2 regions of the Bacillus sp. 0209A genome follow, and region 2 is predicted to be linked to the other one. Evidence: riboswitches for the same ligand, from Rfam matches in the RefSeq annotation. Region 2 holds a riboswitch; the other holds the start of a gene.
What was found. Region 2 has a riboswitch for lysine ahead of V6D44_RS14935 (aspartate kinase). Riboswitches for the same ligand answer to the same signal wherever they lie in the genome.
Positions count from the first base shown of each region.

Region 1: linked by a shared signal. The riboswitch ahead of V6D44_RS09300 (amino acid permease) and the one ahead of V6D44_RS14935 (aspartate kinase) in region 2 are both predicted to bind lysine.

Region 1 covers NZ_JBAIZV010000002.1:812,095-820,260, forward strand. Annotated here, with positions in the region: gene pgoN (glyoxal/methylglyoxal reductase) at 1-681, shown strand, start outside; gene modB (molybdate ABC transporter permease subunit) at 710-1,402, opposite strand; gene modA (molybdate ABC transporter substrate-binding protein) at 1,374-2,156, opposite strand; gene V6D44_RS09280 (substrate-binding domain-containing protein) at 2,267-3,193, shown strand; gene V6D44_RS09285 (LTA synthase family protein) at 3,218-5,071, opposite strand; gene V6D44_RS09290 (metal-dependent hydrolase) at 5,171-5,653, opposite strand; gene sspJ (small acid-soluble spore protein SspJ) at 5,820-5,960, shown strand; lysine riboswitch at 6,075-6,254, shown strand; gene V6D44_RS09300 (amino acid permease) at 6,357-7,757, shown strand; gene V6D44_RS09305 (hypothetical protein) at 7,796-8,065, opposite strand; gene V6D44_RS09310 (iron-hydroxamate ABC transporter substrate-binding protein) at 8,121-8,166, opposite strand, start outside.
Region 2 covers NZ_JBAIZV010000003.1:782,209-790,374, forward strand. Annotated here, with positions in the region: gene sdhC (succinate dehydrogenase cytochrome B558) at 1-548, opposite strand, end outside; gene V6D44_RS14930 (YslB family protein) at 841-1,287, shown strand; gene V6D44_RS14935 (aspartate kinase) at 1,326-2,555, opposite strand; lysine riboswitch at 2,683-2,861, opposite strand; gene uvrC (excinuclease ABC subunit UvrC) at 2,926-4,698, opposite strand; gene trxA (thioredoxin) at 4,834-5,148, opposite strand; gene abfB (alpha-L-arabinofuranosidase AbfB) at 5,473-6,960, opposite strand; gene etfA (electron transfer flavoprotein subunit alpha) at 7,175-8,152, opposite strand.

The DNA.
Region 1 (8,166 bases), on a different contig from region 2:
GCAGCAATCTACAAAAATGAAGAAGGCGTTGGCATCGGGATTAAAGAATCCGGTGTGGCAAGAGAAGAGCTCTTCATTACCTCCAAAGTATGGAATGAAGATCAAGGCTACGAAACAACCCTTGCTGCCTTTGAAAAAAGCTTGGAAAGACTTCAGCTTGATTACTTAGATTTATATTTGATCCACTGGCCTGGCAAGGATAAATATAAAGATACATGGCGCGCGCTTGAAAAGCTGTACAAAGACGGCAAAATCCGCGCAATCGGCGTCAGCAACTTCCAAGTTCATCATTTAGAAGAGCTGTTGAAAGATGCTGAAATCAAACCGATGATCAACCAAGTGGAATATCACCCTCGTTTGACGCAAAAAGAATTAAGAGACTATTGTAAAAAACAAGGCATCCAGCTGGAAGCATGGTCTCCCCTCATGCAGGGACAGCTGCTGGATAACGAAGTGCTCGCACAGATTGCTGAAAAACACAATAAATCTGTGGCTCAAGTGATTTTGCGCTGGGATCTGCAGAATGAGGTTGTCACGATTCCAAAATCCATTAAAGAACACCGTATCATCGAAAACGCTGATATTTTTGATTTCGAATTGTCTCAAGAAGACATGGACAAAATTGACGCGTTAAACAAAGATGAGCGCGTCGGTCCAAATCCTGATGAGCTTCTGTTTTAATAAAAAACTCCCCGTGACGGGGAGTTTTTTAGTGTGGTTTTTTCTGTTGAATGAAAAACAGCATCAAAAAGGAAATGACAACAATACAGACGACCCAGGCCCAGGCAAGGGTGTTGTTCCCGGAATCCAATGCGACATAAATGGCCGTCGGCAGTGTTTGCGTAACACTGGGAATGTTTCCTGCAAACATCAGTGTTGCGCCGAATTCTCCGAGCGCCCGTGCAAGGCTGAGGATGCTTCCGGTCAGCAATGAAGGATAGGCGAGCGGGATGGAAATATGGATAAACACCTTCCATCTGCTGGCGCCGTCTACCATTGCAGCCCCCTGTATATCGGGATCAATGTCACCAAATCCAGTTTTGGCGGATTGATACATAAGCGGAAAGGCCACGACAGCCGAGGCGATCACAGCGGCCCACCAGGTGAAAATGACAGGCTGATGAAAGATCCACTCGATGGCTTGTCCGATGAAACTGTGCTTTCCGAAAATGACGATCAAGATAAAACCGACAACAGTGGGCGGAAGAACGAGCGGAAGCATAAAACATGTTTCGAGCGCCGTTTTTCCGAAAAATGATGCTCGCGACATCCGTGCTCCAGCCAGTGTTCCGAGAATAATGACAACAATTCCGGCAACTGCCGCCACCTGAAAGGAAAGCACAACAGGTGTAAAAAACGCTGAAACGCTTATACTACTCGGCAGTAAAACCATATTTTTCAAATACTTTCATTGCTTCATCAGATTGCAGGTAATCGTAAAATTCCTTCGCTTCCTTACGGTGTTTTGTATCGTTTACAATTCCTAATGGATAGACAATCGGGCTGTGTGTATTTGCTTTTGCCTCGTCAATGATTTTGACCTTTTTCGAGATCAGAGCATCAGTTTTATAAACAACGCCTGCGTCCACATTGCCTGTTTCTACATAAGAAAGGACTTGGCGAACGTCTTTTCCGTAAACGATCTTATCCTTCACATTGTCCCATAGAGAAAGCTTTGTCAGTGATTCTTTCCCGTAAGCTCCCGCCGGCACGGATTCCGGCGTTCCGAGGGCGATTTTTTCTGAATCCGCCAGATTGCTGAAGCTTGTCACAGGTGAATCGCCGTTTTTCGGCACGGCCAACACGATTTCATTGCCGACTAAATCGGTGCTGTCTTTTTTGGCGATATCCCCATCATCTACCAGCTTTTGAAATTTATCCTCAGCAGCTGAGAAGAAAAGATCTGCCCCCGCTCCTTGAGAAATCTGTTTTTGCAAGGCGCCGGATGAGCCATAGTTATCTTGGATTTTAATGTTTTGATGTTCTTTTTCATAGTTTTGTTGGATTTCCTCAAGCGCATCCTGTGCACTGGCGGCAGCTGAGATGGTTAACGTTACATTTTTCTCGCTATCCGATGAAGACTGGTTTGCGGAGCAGCCTGCTGTAAGCAGAATAGCGGTTAAGGCTGCTGTTAACATGGAATACTTTTTAAACATGATTGCACCCCTTATAATTAGTTATATCTAATTATAACTGATTATGTTTGGCTTATGTGGGTTTTTTTACATTCGACGAAAAGGTATAATAAAATAGGAGAGTGATGATGATGAATGAAACCTCTTCCTATACGATAGAAGAAGTTGCAGGTCTGCTGAAGGTATCAAAGCTGACCGTTTATGATTTGATTAAAAAAGGCGTGCTGCCTGCTTACCGTGTCGGAAGGCAGATGCGTGTGGATGAAGAAGATTTAAAGCAATATAAGATGAATATGAGAATGTCGCAGCCCATTTCTGCTGCCGAAGAGCCGAATCAGATGCAGGAGGCTGAGCCGGACTGCAGAAAGAATGTCATGATCAGCGGACAGGACATTTCGATGGATCTGCTCAGCAAGCATTTGGAGAATGTGATTCAGGAGACGCCGCTCCGTAAATACAAAGGAAGCTTAAACAGCCTGATTGATATGTATCAAGGCAAGTGTGACATTGTCAGCCTGCATTTGTATGATGCGGAAACCAGCCAGTATAATGCGCCTTATGTAAAACGGATTTTGTCAGGTGAACCGTTTTGTCTGATCAATGTCGTTCTCCGCAAAGCCGGACTGTATGTTCAAAAAGGGAATCCGAAAAACATTCAAGGCTGGGATGACTTAAGAAGGGCAGATATCCGGATCATCAACAGAGAAAAGGGTTCTGGCGCAAGAGTGCTGCTTGATGAACAGCTTGGCTTGCTCGGTGTGAAACCGGCTGATGTAAAAGGATACGGCGATATCGTGACCGATCATTACGCTGTCGCTTCACAAGTCTCAAGCGGACAGGCTGACGCGGGAATCGGGGCGCAGCACGCGGCACATATGGGCAGTGTTGATTTTATCCCGCTCATCGACGAACAATATGATATCGTCGTTTTGAAAAAACATGAGCAGCTGCTGAAAGCCGTGAAAGACATCTTGAATGCTGAGGAATACAAGGCGAATCTGTCTCATTTGAACGGCTATCAAACAAAACTCACCGGCAAAGTGATGTTGGAAACGTAAAAAATCCCTCAAAGAGGGATTTTTTTATTGAGTAAACCTGAGCAGGTCTCCGTTTAAAATTTTATCAGAGAGAGACAGCTCTTCGGTTGCTTTTTCTTTATATGGGAGGCACGCATCCTGATCTTCCAGCACGTCCCCTGTTTTTTGGCTGTAGCACGTGTTTTTCGTGTATACATAGTCGTTCGTAATAAAACTGCCGTTTCGCAGCACGGTGAATGGAGTGCGGTCGTTTGACAGCAAATCATTGCCAAATTGGATATCGCCTTTTGTCTCAATGCCGAGCAGATGCATCAGTGTCGGCTTGACGTCGACCTGCCCTCCGGCATCAGGGATGATTTCCGGCTTTTGATCTGTGATTCCCGGAATATGTATGATAAACGGCACTCGCTGGAGCTGAACGTTGTCATACGGCGTGATTTCATCTTTTCCTAAAAACTCGGCCATCGCCTCGTTATGGGCTTCAGAAATGCCATAATGATCTCCCATGAATACAATCATCGAATTTTCGTATAAGCCTTCGTCCTTCAGCTTTTTGATAAAACGCTTCAATGCCTCATCTTCATAGCGCACCGTAGTCACATAGCGGTTTAACAGGTCGCTGCTTGAATCGTATTCATCAATCAGCTGATCCTTTTCATCAATTTCAAACGGAAAATGGTTCGTTAACGTGATGAAACTGCTGTAAAACGGCTGCGGCAGGCTATTGAGCTTGCCGGCGGACTGCTCTAAAAATTCCTTATCCTTTAGGCCCCAGCTTGTCGATGTCCCGGGAGTGACGTGGAAATCATCAACATCAAAAAAGCGGTCAATCCCAAATGTATCGTACATCACATCTCGGTTCCAAAATGTTTTATGGTTGGCGTGAAAGACGGCTGAATAATAATCATATTGTTTCAGCGATTTGTACATCGTATGAAATTGATGATCGCTTTTCGTAAAAAAGACGGCCCCGCTAAGGGAGGGATACAGTGAGTTGGCGACGATGAATTCTGAGTCAGATGTTTTGCCTTGTTCTGTTTGCTGATAGAAATGATCGAAAGAATAGCTTTTTTGGATGAAATCATTCATAAACGGGGTGATTTCTTTTCCATTTACCTTTTCATTCAGAACAAAGCTTTGGGTCGATTCAAGCGTTACAAAGATGACGTTGCGCCCCTTTGCCAGCCCGAACTTGCTTTGATCAGGCTTGCTGTAATCAGCCTCTGTATAGTTTTTAATCGCAGTCATGCTGTCTTCATCGGCAAATGCCTTCGCGCTTATATTCACAGTCTGAGAAATCGTATCGTATATATGGAACTGAAACAGACCGATGCTTTTGACGAGCATTTCCCGGTCAAAGGAATGTGCCAAAAGCTTCGGCTGCTGTACTTCTGCAAGTGCCAGAGTACATAGAATCATGCCGCAGGAAGCTGCATAGTACCGTTTAATCGTGCGGGGGGCGGCTTTTGTCTGCGGGTTCTTCTCTTTACGGGCAATCAGCAGCAGACAAACCAAATCCGCAAACAGGGCGATAAACAGAGGGTTGAACAGTTCTTTTACACTGCTGCCCATATCGCTCATGTTACTGGCCTGAAACAAAACCGGAATGGTAATAAAATCGATATAAAAGCCGTAAAAAATCGTATTGGAGATCAAGATGACAGTCAGAACCAAATTGGCAATCAGCAAAAAAACCCGCTGCTTGTTATCTTTTAGAAACAGGCCAATCCCGAATAAAGGAAGGATAAAGCTGAGCGGATTGATCAGCAGTATCAGCTCCTCCGACAGAGAATCAATCTGCAAATCAAACCCGATTTTATAGATTACATACGTTTTGATCCACATGAATACGATCGAAATACATAAAAACCGCTGATTGTGAAAAAGGGTTCCTTTCATTAATATGACTCCTCACGTTTTCTTGATCATCTGCATGAAATGCTTCTTATGTAAAACCTACTAAAAATAGCCCGTTCAGACAAGTGTCAGCACTCACGTTTAAAACATGCGTCCATGAAACAGCATATAAAAGTAGTAACATGATGCAATTGTCAGGCCGGCTAACACAAGCTGCTCAGAAAAACTGCCTGTCTTCATATAAAATGGGAGCCTTACGCGAATCGTTGAAGGGAATAATAATTTAATTCCATTCACCGTCCAAGCGTCAAGAATCAAGTGACTCGCCATTCCGATCATCAGTCCGGTTGATATGTTTTTATCTGGAATATATGTGGCAGTGATAAAAAACATGATGAGCAGAAACAGCAGGCTGTGCGTAAACGTCCGATGGCCAAAAACGGAGCTGACGACTTTCGATAGGATAGGAAATCTTCTCCCGATTTTGCTTTGCGTGTGGCAGATATCGGGAATCAATGCCCCAACCGCGCCGGACGCTGTCATAAGCACAGGATCAAATCCATAATAATAAGCCGCTGCCGTACAAGAAGCGATGCCTCCCATGATGTGTGTTTTTCCTGTCATTTCTCGCTTCTCCTTTTATCTTTTGCAAAAATGTCTGAATTACAAATATATCAAGAGAATGTATGTTTGATCAACAGGACTTTGGACGATAAAAAATTTTTCGCATAATTTTTCAAGGAAAAAGGCATCTTAATCGTGTACCTATTTTCTAAAAGAGGTGATACGAATGGATTTCTTTAATAAAGATAAAGGAAAACGTTCTGAAAAAGAAAAAAACGTAATCCAGGGAGCTCTTGAAGATGCCGGTTCAGCTCTAAAAGATGATCCGCTTCAAGAAGCTGTGCAAAAAAAGAAAAACAATCGATAACCCATGCGGATAGGGCTTGGCTCTATCCGTATTTCCATCTGTTCCCTTTGACAGATCATCCTTTCTTTGATAACCTTCTGGGAGTAACTGAATTATTAAATCCTCACTCTTTCTCAGTGAGGTAGAGGTTGCGCGGATGATGAGTAGCACATGCCAGGCTGACAGGGGCTGTTTAACATGTGTAAAAGGCATCAGCGCCGAAGTGTGGAGAAAGCCGATCCTTCTCTATGCTGGGACTGTATCTGAATAAGTGCAGGACTGCCGCGTGCTTTTTCGCGGAGGGCTATCCGGAGATCAAGGGTGTGTGTTTCTTTAAGCATGGACTTTTGTTCAGGCTTTTTTGCGTTTACATGATCTCGGGGTCTGGTCCGTACAAAGAATCATGGAGGTACTGGAATGGAACAGACGAAAAAATGGGGTTTTTGGTTATTAACGGCGTTTGTCGTTGGAAATATGGTAGGATCGGGAATTTTCTCCTTGCCAAGCTCGCTTGCTTCAATCGCGAGTCCGCTTGGCGCCACGTCCGCTTGGCTTTTGACAGGTGCCGGCGTGCTGATGATTGCACTTGTCTTCGGGCATTTGTCCATCCGCAAGCCTGAACTGAAGGCGGGACCGCAAAGTTATGCAAGGGCGCTGTTCTCTGATCCGAAGAAAGGGAACGCTGCCGGTTTCACAATGGTGTGGGGCTACTGGGTGGCGAGCTGGATCAGTAACGTGGCGATTATCACAAGCCTCGCCGGTTACTTGACTTCGTTTTTCCCGATCTTGGTTGATAAACGTGAAATGTTTTCGCTCGGCGGGCAAGAGGTGACACTCGGCCAATTGCTGACGTTTGCAGTATGTACGATCTTGTTATGGGGCACGCACACGATTCTCGTTACTAGCATTAACGGTGCAAGTAAATTGAACTTTGTCACGACGCTTTCTAAAGTACTAGGTTTTGTTTTCTTTATCGTTGCCGGATTGTTTGTGTTTCAAACGGCATTATTCGATCATTTTTATTTTCCGGTTCAAGGAGAAAACGGCACAAGCATTGGAATTGGCGGCCAGGTGCATAACGCAGCGATTTCTACACTGTGGGCGTTTGTCGGAATTGAATCAGCAGTTATCCTATCCGGCCGTGCGCGCTCTCAGCGTGATGTGAAACGCGCGACAATTACCGGATTGCTGATTGCTTTGAGCATTTATATTATCGTGACTTTAATTACGATGGGTGTTCTGCCGCATGATAAGCTTGTCGGCTCTGAAAAGCCGTTCGTTGATGTGCTGTATGCGATTGTCGGAAACGCGGGAAGCGTGATTATGGCGCTATTGGCTATCCTTTGTTTATTCGGAACGATGCTCGGCTGGATTTTGCTTGGCTCTGAGGTTCCATATCAAGCCGCTAAAGCGGGAGATTTTCCGGCATTCTTTGCAAAAACGAATAAAAAGGGAAGTCCGATTATCGCATTAATGATTACAAACGTCATGTCACAGGTCTTCATCTTCTCGGTTATTTCCCGGACAATAAGTGACGCATTTACGTTTTTAACGACAGCGGCAACACTTGCGTATTTAATTCCGTATTTGGTATCTGCGATTTACAGCTTGAAGCTTGTCATCAAAGGTGAAACGTATGACCAGCTGAGAGGTTCCCGTGTAAAAGACGGATTAATCGCGATATTAGCGTGCGCATACTCATTGTTTGTCATCATAACAGGCACAGCGGATTTAACGACATTTACTCTCGGCATCGGTTTATTCTTTGTCGGCTTGATCGTTTATCCATTTGTTGTTAAAAAGTTCCGGAAAGCATAAACAAAAGACACCTGATTAGTTTCCATCAGGTGTCTTTTTTATAAAATCACAATTTGCCGTGTTAGCAATCCGATCGTTAAAACAGCTGAAAGGAAAGCAGAAATAGAAAGAAAAACCTTCACGGATAATCGAATATGCAAAAAGCGTTTTTTCAGCCTTTCCAGCAAACCAAACAGAACGAGCACTAAGATAAATACAAGAAGCACACTAGAAAAAGGTTTTCCGATATAGAGCCCGTTAAAAAAACTGATCGCGATGATGATGCAGCTAAATATGAATTGCGCAAGAAAATATCCGATGTGGTTCAAAATGAGCCGCTCCTTATAGATGTGCAAAAGAGCCGCGGGCAGGCGGCTCTTTTGTTTATTTTGTTAAGCTTTCCGTAATAAACTTCAGCTGGCCTTCTAAT
Region 2 (8,166 bases):
GTAACGTATGTCGAAATTCTTTGAGAACGAGGCGTTACCGTAATGCCCCATGTAACAGCGAAAGACCATAAACCGTTCGAGAAGTGGAAAATTGTTGATAAAACACCGACAATGTAGAAGCCAAGCATAGCCGGAGAGCTCAAAATATTCGCCATCATGTCGAAATTGACCTCAGCGCCCATTTGTGCTGCAATACGGGTTTCCCACACATGCCAACTGACGAAAATGAGGGTGATGATACCGGTTACACGCTGCAGGACGAAGAGCCAATTTCTCATATAGCTGTATTGACCTGCGTTATTTTTTGCAGTAAACGCTATGTACACACCATAAACTGCATGATAAATTAATGGTAAGAAGATAATAAAAATTTCCAATGCATACCTGAAAGGCAGACTATCCATAAAATGAGCAGCACTATTGAATGCTTCAGCGCCCCTTGCGGCAAACTGGTTGACGACTAAATGCTGAATGAGAAAGATGCCGACCGGTATGACGCCAAGCAAGGAATGCAATCTTCGAAAATAAAACTCTCTGTTCCCAGACATTACTTTACCCCCTGTTTGATAAGTGCGAAATGTGCTAAATCTCTTCCCCCACTTCTTTCAATTGTAAGCACTTTATTAAGATTTATTGACAATTTCATTTTACTCCTCCCTCAAAAGGGCGTCAAGAAAACGCGTACATAAATTACAATTTTCCGAATTAATTAGTTGATTTAAAAATTTTATTTTATCAATATATATTTCTCCCTTAATTTTTCATAAGAATTACAGGATCATTCTGTAATCCTCCCCCCTCTTTGGGCTATAATATACGAAGGAGAGAGGGGAGACAGCTATGAAGTCTAAATTTGAAGGATCTATTGACAATCTAAAAGAAATTGAAATGAACGCCTATGCCTACGAACTAATACGAGAGATCGTTCTCCCAGATATGCTTGGCCAAGATTACTCTTCCATGATGTATTGGGCAGGGAAACATCTCGCCCGTAAGTTTCCTCTTGAATCATGGGAGGAATTTCCGGCCTTCTTTGAAGAAGCGGGCTGGGGAACCCTCACTAACACAAGCGCTAAAAAACAGGAGCTTGAATTTGAACTTGAAGGGCCGATCATTTCCAACCGCCTTAAACATCAGAAAGAACCATGCTTTCAGCTTGAAGCTGGTTTTATCGCTGAACAAATTCAATTGATGAATGACCAGATTGCCGAATCATATGAACAAGTGAAAAAGAGAGCCGATAAAGTGGTTCTGACTGTGAAATGGGATATGAAAGACCCTGTGTAATCAAAAAGGCGGTGACTGCATAGTCCCGCCTTTTTTGATTACACAGCTGAAGGGTGTTTTGAAAGCTCAAATGCATCGTGCAGCGCTTCGACCGCTTTCACCATGTCATTTTCGCTTACGACTGTTGACACTTTGATTTCAGATGTGCTAACCATCTTGATTAAAATGTTTTTTTCCGCCAGTACAGCAAACATTTCAGCCGCTACACCAGGATTTGATACCATACCTGATCCGACAATGGATACTTTAGCCAGCTTGCTTTCTGTCTCGATTTTCTCAAATTCCAGCGCGCCTTTGTACTCTTCAAGCACCTCAACAGTCTGGTCCGCGTCTTCAGATTTAACAGAGAAGGAAATCCCGGCATCATGGTCTCCCGCCTGCGTTTGGATAATGATATCCACGTTAATATTTCTTTTGGCAAGCGTTGTAAAAATGGTAGACAAAGTGGTTAGGCCGCTTGTCAGCCCGTAGATTGTTACCCTTGTGATTTGATCTTCGAACGCAATGCCTCTGACAATTAAATTCTGCTCCATGGATGATTCCTCCTCAATTAATGTCCCCGCTTCTGTTTCTGTACTTGAACGCACTTCTAACGGCAATTGGTAATTTTTCGCGAATTCAACAGCTCTCGGATGAAGAACGCCGGCGCCTAAATTGGCAAGCTCAAGCATTTCATCGTATGAGATTCCGGCAAGCTTTCTCGCTGATTTCACATACCGCGGATCGGTTGTAAACACGCCGGGCACGTCGGTGTATATGTCACATTTATCCGCTTTTAATGCGGCAGCCAAAGCGACCGCTGTTGTGTCTGAACCGCCCCGGCCCAATGTCGTGATTTCACAATCCTCCGTCATGCCTTGGAATCCCGCGACAATCACAACCTTTCCTTGCTCAAGCTGGCTTGCTAAAACTGTAGTGTCGATATCTGTAATTCTGGCGTTTCCGTGTACGGATTCCGTGCGGATTCCCGCCTGCCAGCCAGTATAGGACACCGCGTCATAGCCTTTTTCCTGCAGCGCCATTGAAAGCAGGGAAATCGTGACCTGTTCGCCTGTCGCCAGCAGCATATCCATTTCGCGTTTGCTCGGCTGATCGGTGATGTCTTTTGCAAGGCTGACCAATGCGTCAGTCGATTTCCCCATAGCTGAAACGACTACGACGACTTGATGGCCTTTCTGTTTTTCCGCGATGACGCGGTTTGCCGCATTATTAATTTTTTCGACTGAGCCGACGGAAGTACCTCCGAATTTTTGTACGATTAGACCCATGAATGACCACCCTTTACATTTTGGTTCGTGCGGGTGAGGAGAAAGAGCGCTTTGTCCACAATAAAAAAAGCAATGAGAGGAATTTGCTCTCATTGCTTATCAATTAATCATCATGAATGATTATGAACAACGAGATAGCCCTCCAAGAAAATGATTTCTTGACAGCCTTACATTTATTCAATGCACGGCCAGCAAATAACACCGATGGGATTTTATTTGCTTCGGCGACCTCCCCTTTCAGCCTTTTTCACGGAATCCATCTTTCTCCAAAGGCTTACTCTTGAAGTTCGCACCTCTATCTTCACCATATAACACGATCTAACTATGAAATTAGTTCACATTTTATCAGATCTTTTTTAAAAGGACAACATTATTTTTGCAATTTGTCGTAAAGGAGCTGAGCCGCCGCTGCGGGAACACCCGCTTTTTTGAGGTCCTCAAGGCTTGCTTCCTTCATTTTTTTAACAGAACCGAAATGCTTTAACAGCATTTTCTTTCTTTTCTCTCCGATACCCGGAATGTCGTCCAATACGGATTGAAACGCGCTTTTACCGCGGATTTGCCTGTGAAAGCTGATCGCGAACCGGTGCACCTCGTCCTGGATGCGCTGCAGAAGATAAAATTCCTGGCTGTTTCGTTCCAGATACACCGCCTCCAGCGGATCCCCGATGAGTAAATTTGAGGTTCTGTGTTTTTCGTCTTTCGCTAAACCGGCAATGGGAATATCCAGACCGAGTTCATTTTCAATGACATCCCTTGCAGCGTTGATCTGCCCTTTTCCTCCGTCAATGATGATCAGATCAGGCAGCGGCAGGTTTTCACGAAGCACTCTTGAATAGCGCCTTCTGACGACCTCTCTCATTGAGCCGTAATCATCCGGGCCTGTAACGGTTTTGATTTTATATTTGCGGTATTCCCTTTTGTTCGGTTTGCCGTCGATAAACACGATCATCGCGGAAACCGGGTTTGTCCCCTGTATGTTTGAGTTATCAAACGCTTCGATTCTGTGAGGCGTATAAATATTCAAGGCTTCACCGAGCTTCTGCACAGCCCCGAATGAGCGCTCCTCATCCCGTTCGATTAAGGAGAATTTTTCTTTCAGCGCGATTTTCGCATTTTTATGGGCCAGCATGAGCAGTTCTTTTTTCGGGCCTTTTTTCGGCTGGTGGACGTTTGTTTCCAGCAGCTGCTCAATTATGGATTGATCTACGCTGTCCGGAACTAAAATTTCCTTTGGAAGGAAATGGTTGTTTTTTGAATAGAACTGCCCGATGAACGTAAGGAACTCTTCATCAGCTTCCTGATAGAGCGGGAACATGCTGACATCGCGTTCAATGAGCTTTCCTTGCCGGATGAAAAAGACCTGTACGCACATCCAGCCCTTATCGTATGCGTAAGCGAATACGTCACGGTCGACTAAATCGTTCATCGTCATTTTTTGTTTTTCCATCGTTGAGTCAATATGGGCCATTTGGTCGCGAAGCTCTTTTGCCCTTTCAAACTCAAGATTCTCCGCAGCCTCATGCATTTTCTCTTCAAGCTCTTTTTTGACATCATTATAGCCGCCCTTTAAGAATCGGGTAATGCTCTCAACCAGCTCTCTGTTCGTCTCTTCGGAAATATCCTTTACGCAAGGAGCGAGACATTGGCCCAGATGATAGTAAAGGCACACTCTGTCCGGCAGTTTGGAGCATTTTCTGAGAGGATACAGACGGTCGAGCAGTTTTTTTGTTTCCCTTGCTGCTTGCACATTCGGGTACGGCCCAAAATAGCGCCCTTTGTCTTTTTTGACATTGCGGGTGACAACCAGCCTTGGATGGCGTTCGTGGGTGAGTTTTATAAAAGGGTAGGTTTTATCGTCTTTCAGCATGACATTGTATTTCGGATCATGCTTTTTGATCAAATTCATTTCTAAAATAAGCGCTTCGAGATTAGAGGACGTCACGATATATTCAAAATCCTCGATTTCCGTCACAAGCCTTTGTGTTTTCGCATCGTGAGAACCGGTGAAGTAGGAGCGCACTCTGTTTTTCAGCACTTTCGCTTTTCCTACGTAGATCACAGTCTGCTGTCGGTCCTTCATCAGATAACATCCGGGCTGATCAGGAAGGAGGGCGAGTTTTTCTTTCAGTTGTTTGTTCATATGTTACCCTTCCTTATATTTAGTCCTTTGTTTCCAGTTTAACACGAACGTTTGTTTTTCTCTATGGTTCACAATTGGCGAATAAAAAAAGCGATCCCTCAATCGGAATCGCTCTGGCATGTAAGCAGCCGTAAATTAAAGATGTTTGTTTACAAGCTCTTGAAGTGCTTCTTTCGGTTTGAAGCCGACAGAAGTTTCAACAACTTCTCCGTCTTTTAACACAAGAAGTGTCGGGATGCTCATAACGCCGTATTTTCCGGCTGTTTCTTGGTTTTCATCCACATCGATTTTTACGATTTTCAGTTTGTCTCCCATTTCTTGATCCAGTTCTTCAAGAACAGGCGCAATCATTTTACAAGGTCCGCACCAAGGAGCCCAGAAGTCAGCCAGTACGACGCCTTCGCTTGTTTCAGCTGGGAAAGATTGATCAGTTGCTTTTACGATAGCCATTATTGAATTCCTCCAATTGTGAATGATGATTTTTAGTATAGCATCTCCCATTCGTTCACGCTATTTTAATGCTTACAAATTATTTTTTCCTGATCACAATCGGTTTACTCATTTTTATCTGGATTGAATGGGATATGTCACTTTTATTAAAACACGAATCTGATAATTGCCCCGATCACTACAATAGCCCCGATGATCATTAGAATTGTACGAAGCATAAGCTAACATCTCCTCTTCACTGTCATGTACTTTACCATGCCCTCCCGGAGCTGTTTTAAAACCTGAAAAAGAGCGCCGGCATGAAGCTCCGGCGCTCTCGCGCGATTAAGAATCCGCACGCAGCGTGAGTAAGACGACCGACATGGGCGGCAGTTTTACTTTCAGTTTGTTTTTGTTGAGGGTATATCGGCTGAAAGATTCCGGTTTGACGTGATGAGGATCGTCAAACGTGTTATGCGCATTCATTTTTTCTGCCGTGAGAATGAATCCGGAATGGTCCGCAGTCTTGTTAAGACCTCTCAGCTCAATTTCGGCCTCCGCTTTGTTTTGATGGTCGATGTTGCAAATCGTGATATTGATATCACCTTCCGCATGTTTCGATGCTGAAATACTGATTTGCGGCAGCGTTTCCCCCTTCCATTCATAGGCAGCGGAGGTTGTTTCAGTGTCTAAAAGAGAAGCATCCTGGTGTACCTTAAACATATCAAATACATGGTACGTCGGTGTCAAAAGCATCCGCTCTCCCTCAGTCAAAATCATCGCTTGAAGAACGTTTACCGTTTGGGCGATGTTGGTCATTTGCACCCTGCGGCAATGCTGATGGAAAATGTGGAAATGAGAAGCCGCGACCAGTGCATCACGAATGGTGTTTTGCTGATAAAGGAATCCAGGGTTCGTGCCTGGCTCAGGATCAAACCACGTGCCCCATTCGTCAATAATCAGCCCGACCCGCTGCTCCGGGTCGTACCGGTCCATAATCGTACCGTGTTTTTGAATCAATTCATCGATGTATTTGGCTTTTTTCATCGTAATGAACCATTCATCCTCCGTGAATTCTGTCGCTGATCCTTTGCCCTTCCAGAAATCACCCGGAATCGTGTAATAATGAAGGCTCAATCCGTCCATCAGGCCGGCGGCTTTTTTCATGAGCACGTCCGTCCAATTAAAGTCATCTACATTTGCACCGCCTGCAATTTTATAGATTTCATTGCCGCTGTAATTGCGGACATAGGTTTGAAAACGTCGGTACAGATCAGCATAGTATTCAGGGTGCATGTTTCCGCCGCAACCCCAGTTTTCATTGCCCACACCGAAATATTTCAGCTTCCAGGGCTCCTCTCTTCCATTTTGTATTCTCCAGTCTGACATCGGCGTGCCTGCATCAAACGTCATATACTCGATCCATTCCGCCATTTCCTGAACGGTTCCGCTTCCGACATTTCCGCAAATATAAGGCTCGCATTCAAGCAGCTCGCAAAGCATCATAAATTCATGCGTTCCGAATTCATTTGATTCAACTGTTCCGCCCCAGTGCGTGTTAAGCATCGTCTTTCGGTCACCGACACCGTTTGCCCAATGGTATTCGTCCGCAAAACACCCGCCCGGCCATCTGAGGACGGGAATGTGAAGCTGCTTGAGCGCTTCCAGCACATCCTTTCGTATTCCGTTTATATTGGGAATGCTTGAGTCCGATCCGACCCAAATCCCCTCATAAATCCCTCTTCCTAAATGCTCCGCAAAATGACCGTATATATTTTTGTTAATGGTTCCTTTTACAATATCTGTCTGGATCACTGCTTGATGTTTAGACATGCCTGATCATTCCTTTCATACGAATATGAAAAGCACCACAGTCAAATATGTGATCTGTCTTTTGTCTGAGGAGTCAGCATGAATGTAAGCGCTTTTAAAGTAACCATATTATATATGTTCGTACATGTCAACGATATTTTTCGTTATATATTTATTTGTACGTATGTATTTAAACATATAAAAAACCCCGAACTTCAGCAGTCCGGGGTTTCCTTTACGAGTGAATATTTAATTGTTTGAATTCCTCAGTTAATAATGGAACCACTTCAAATAAATCGCCTATGATGCCATAATCCGCTATTTTAAAAATATCGGCTTCAGGATCTTTATTGATGGCGACAATGACCTTGCTGTTTGACATGCCGGCTAAATGCTGGATGGCGCCGGAAATGCCGCAGGCGATGTACAAATCCGGGGTGACGACTTTCCCGGTCTGTCCGATCTGGAGAGCGTAATCGCAATAGTCAGCGTCGCACGCCCCGCGAGAGGCTCCGACTGCGGCTCCCAGCACCTCGGCAAGCTCCTGCAGCGGCTGAAATCCTTCCTTGCTTTTGACTCCGCGGCCGCCCGCAACGATAATTTTGGCTTCGGAGAGATCAACGCCGTCCGCTGTTTTTTTCACGATCTCTTGGATAACGGTGCGGAGGTCAGTAAGAGAAACATCAACGCTTTCAATACTCCCCGACCTGCCGGCGTCTATTTCTGAAGCTTGAATGTTATTGGGACGAATCGTTGCAAAAATCATGGGATCGGTTGAAATCACACGTTCAAATGCTTTTCCCGAGTAAATCGGCCTTGTGAATACGACATTTTCTCCGGTAACGCTTACATCTGTAGCATCAGAAATTAAGCTTGTTTGCAGCCGGGCCGCAAGTTTTGGTGAGAGATCCTTGCCCATTGCCGTGTGCCCGCATATGACCGAATCGGGCTTTTCTTGGTCAATAATGACCCTCATGACCTGGCTGTATCCGTCTGCCGTATAGGCTTTCAGCTTCGGATCCTCGGCTGTGAGAACTTTATCTGCTCCGTAATGGATAAGCTCCTGTGCAATGTTTTGTACATTTTCTCCGATGAGAACACCGATGACTTCTCCATCGCCTGAAATGGTTCTTCCTGCAGCTAATGCTTCAAAGGTGACATTCCGCAATTCTCCATCGCGAATTTCTCCGAGTACGATCACTTTTTTTCCCATTCTAACATCCCCCT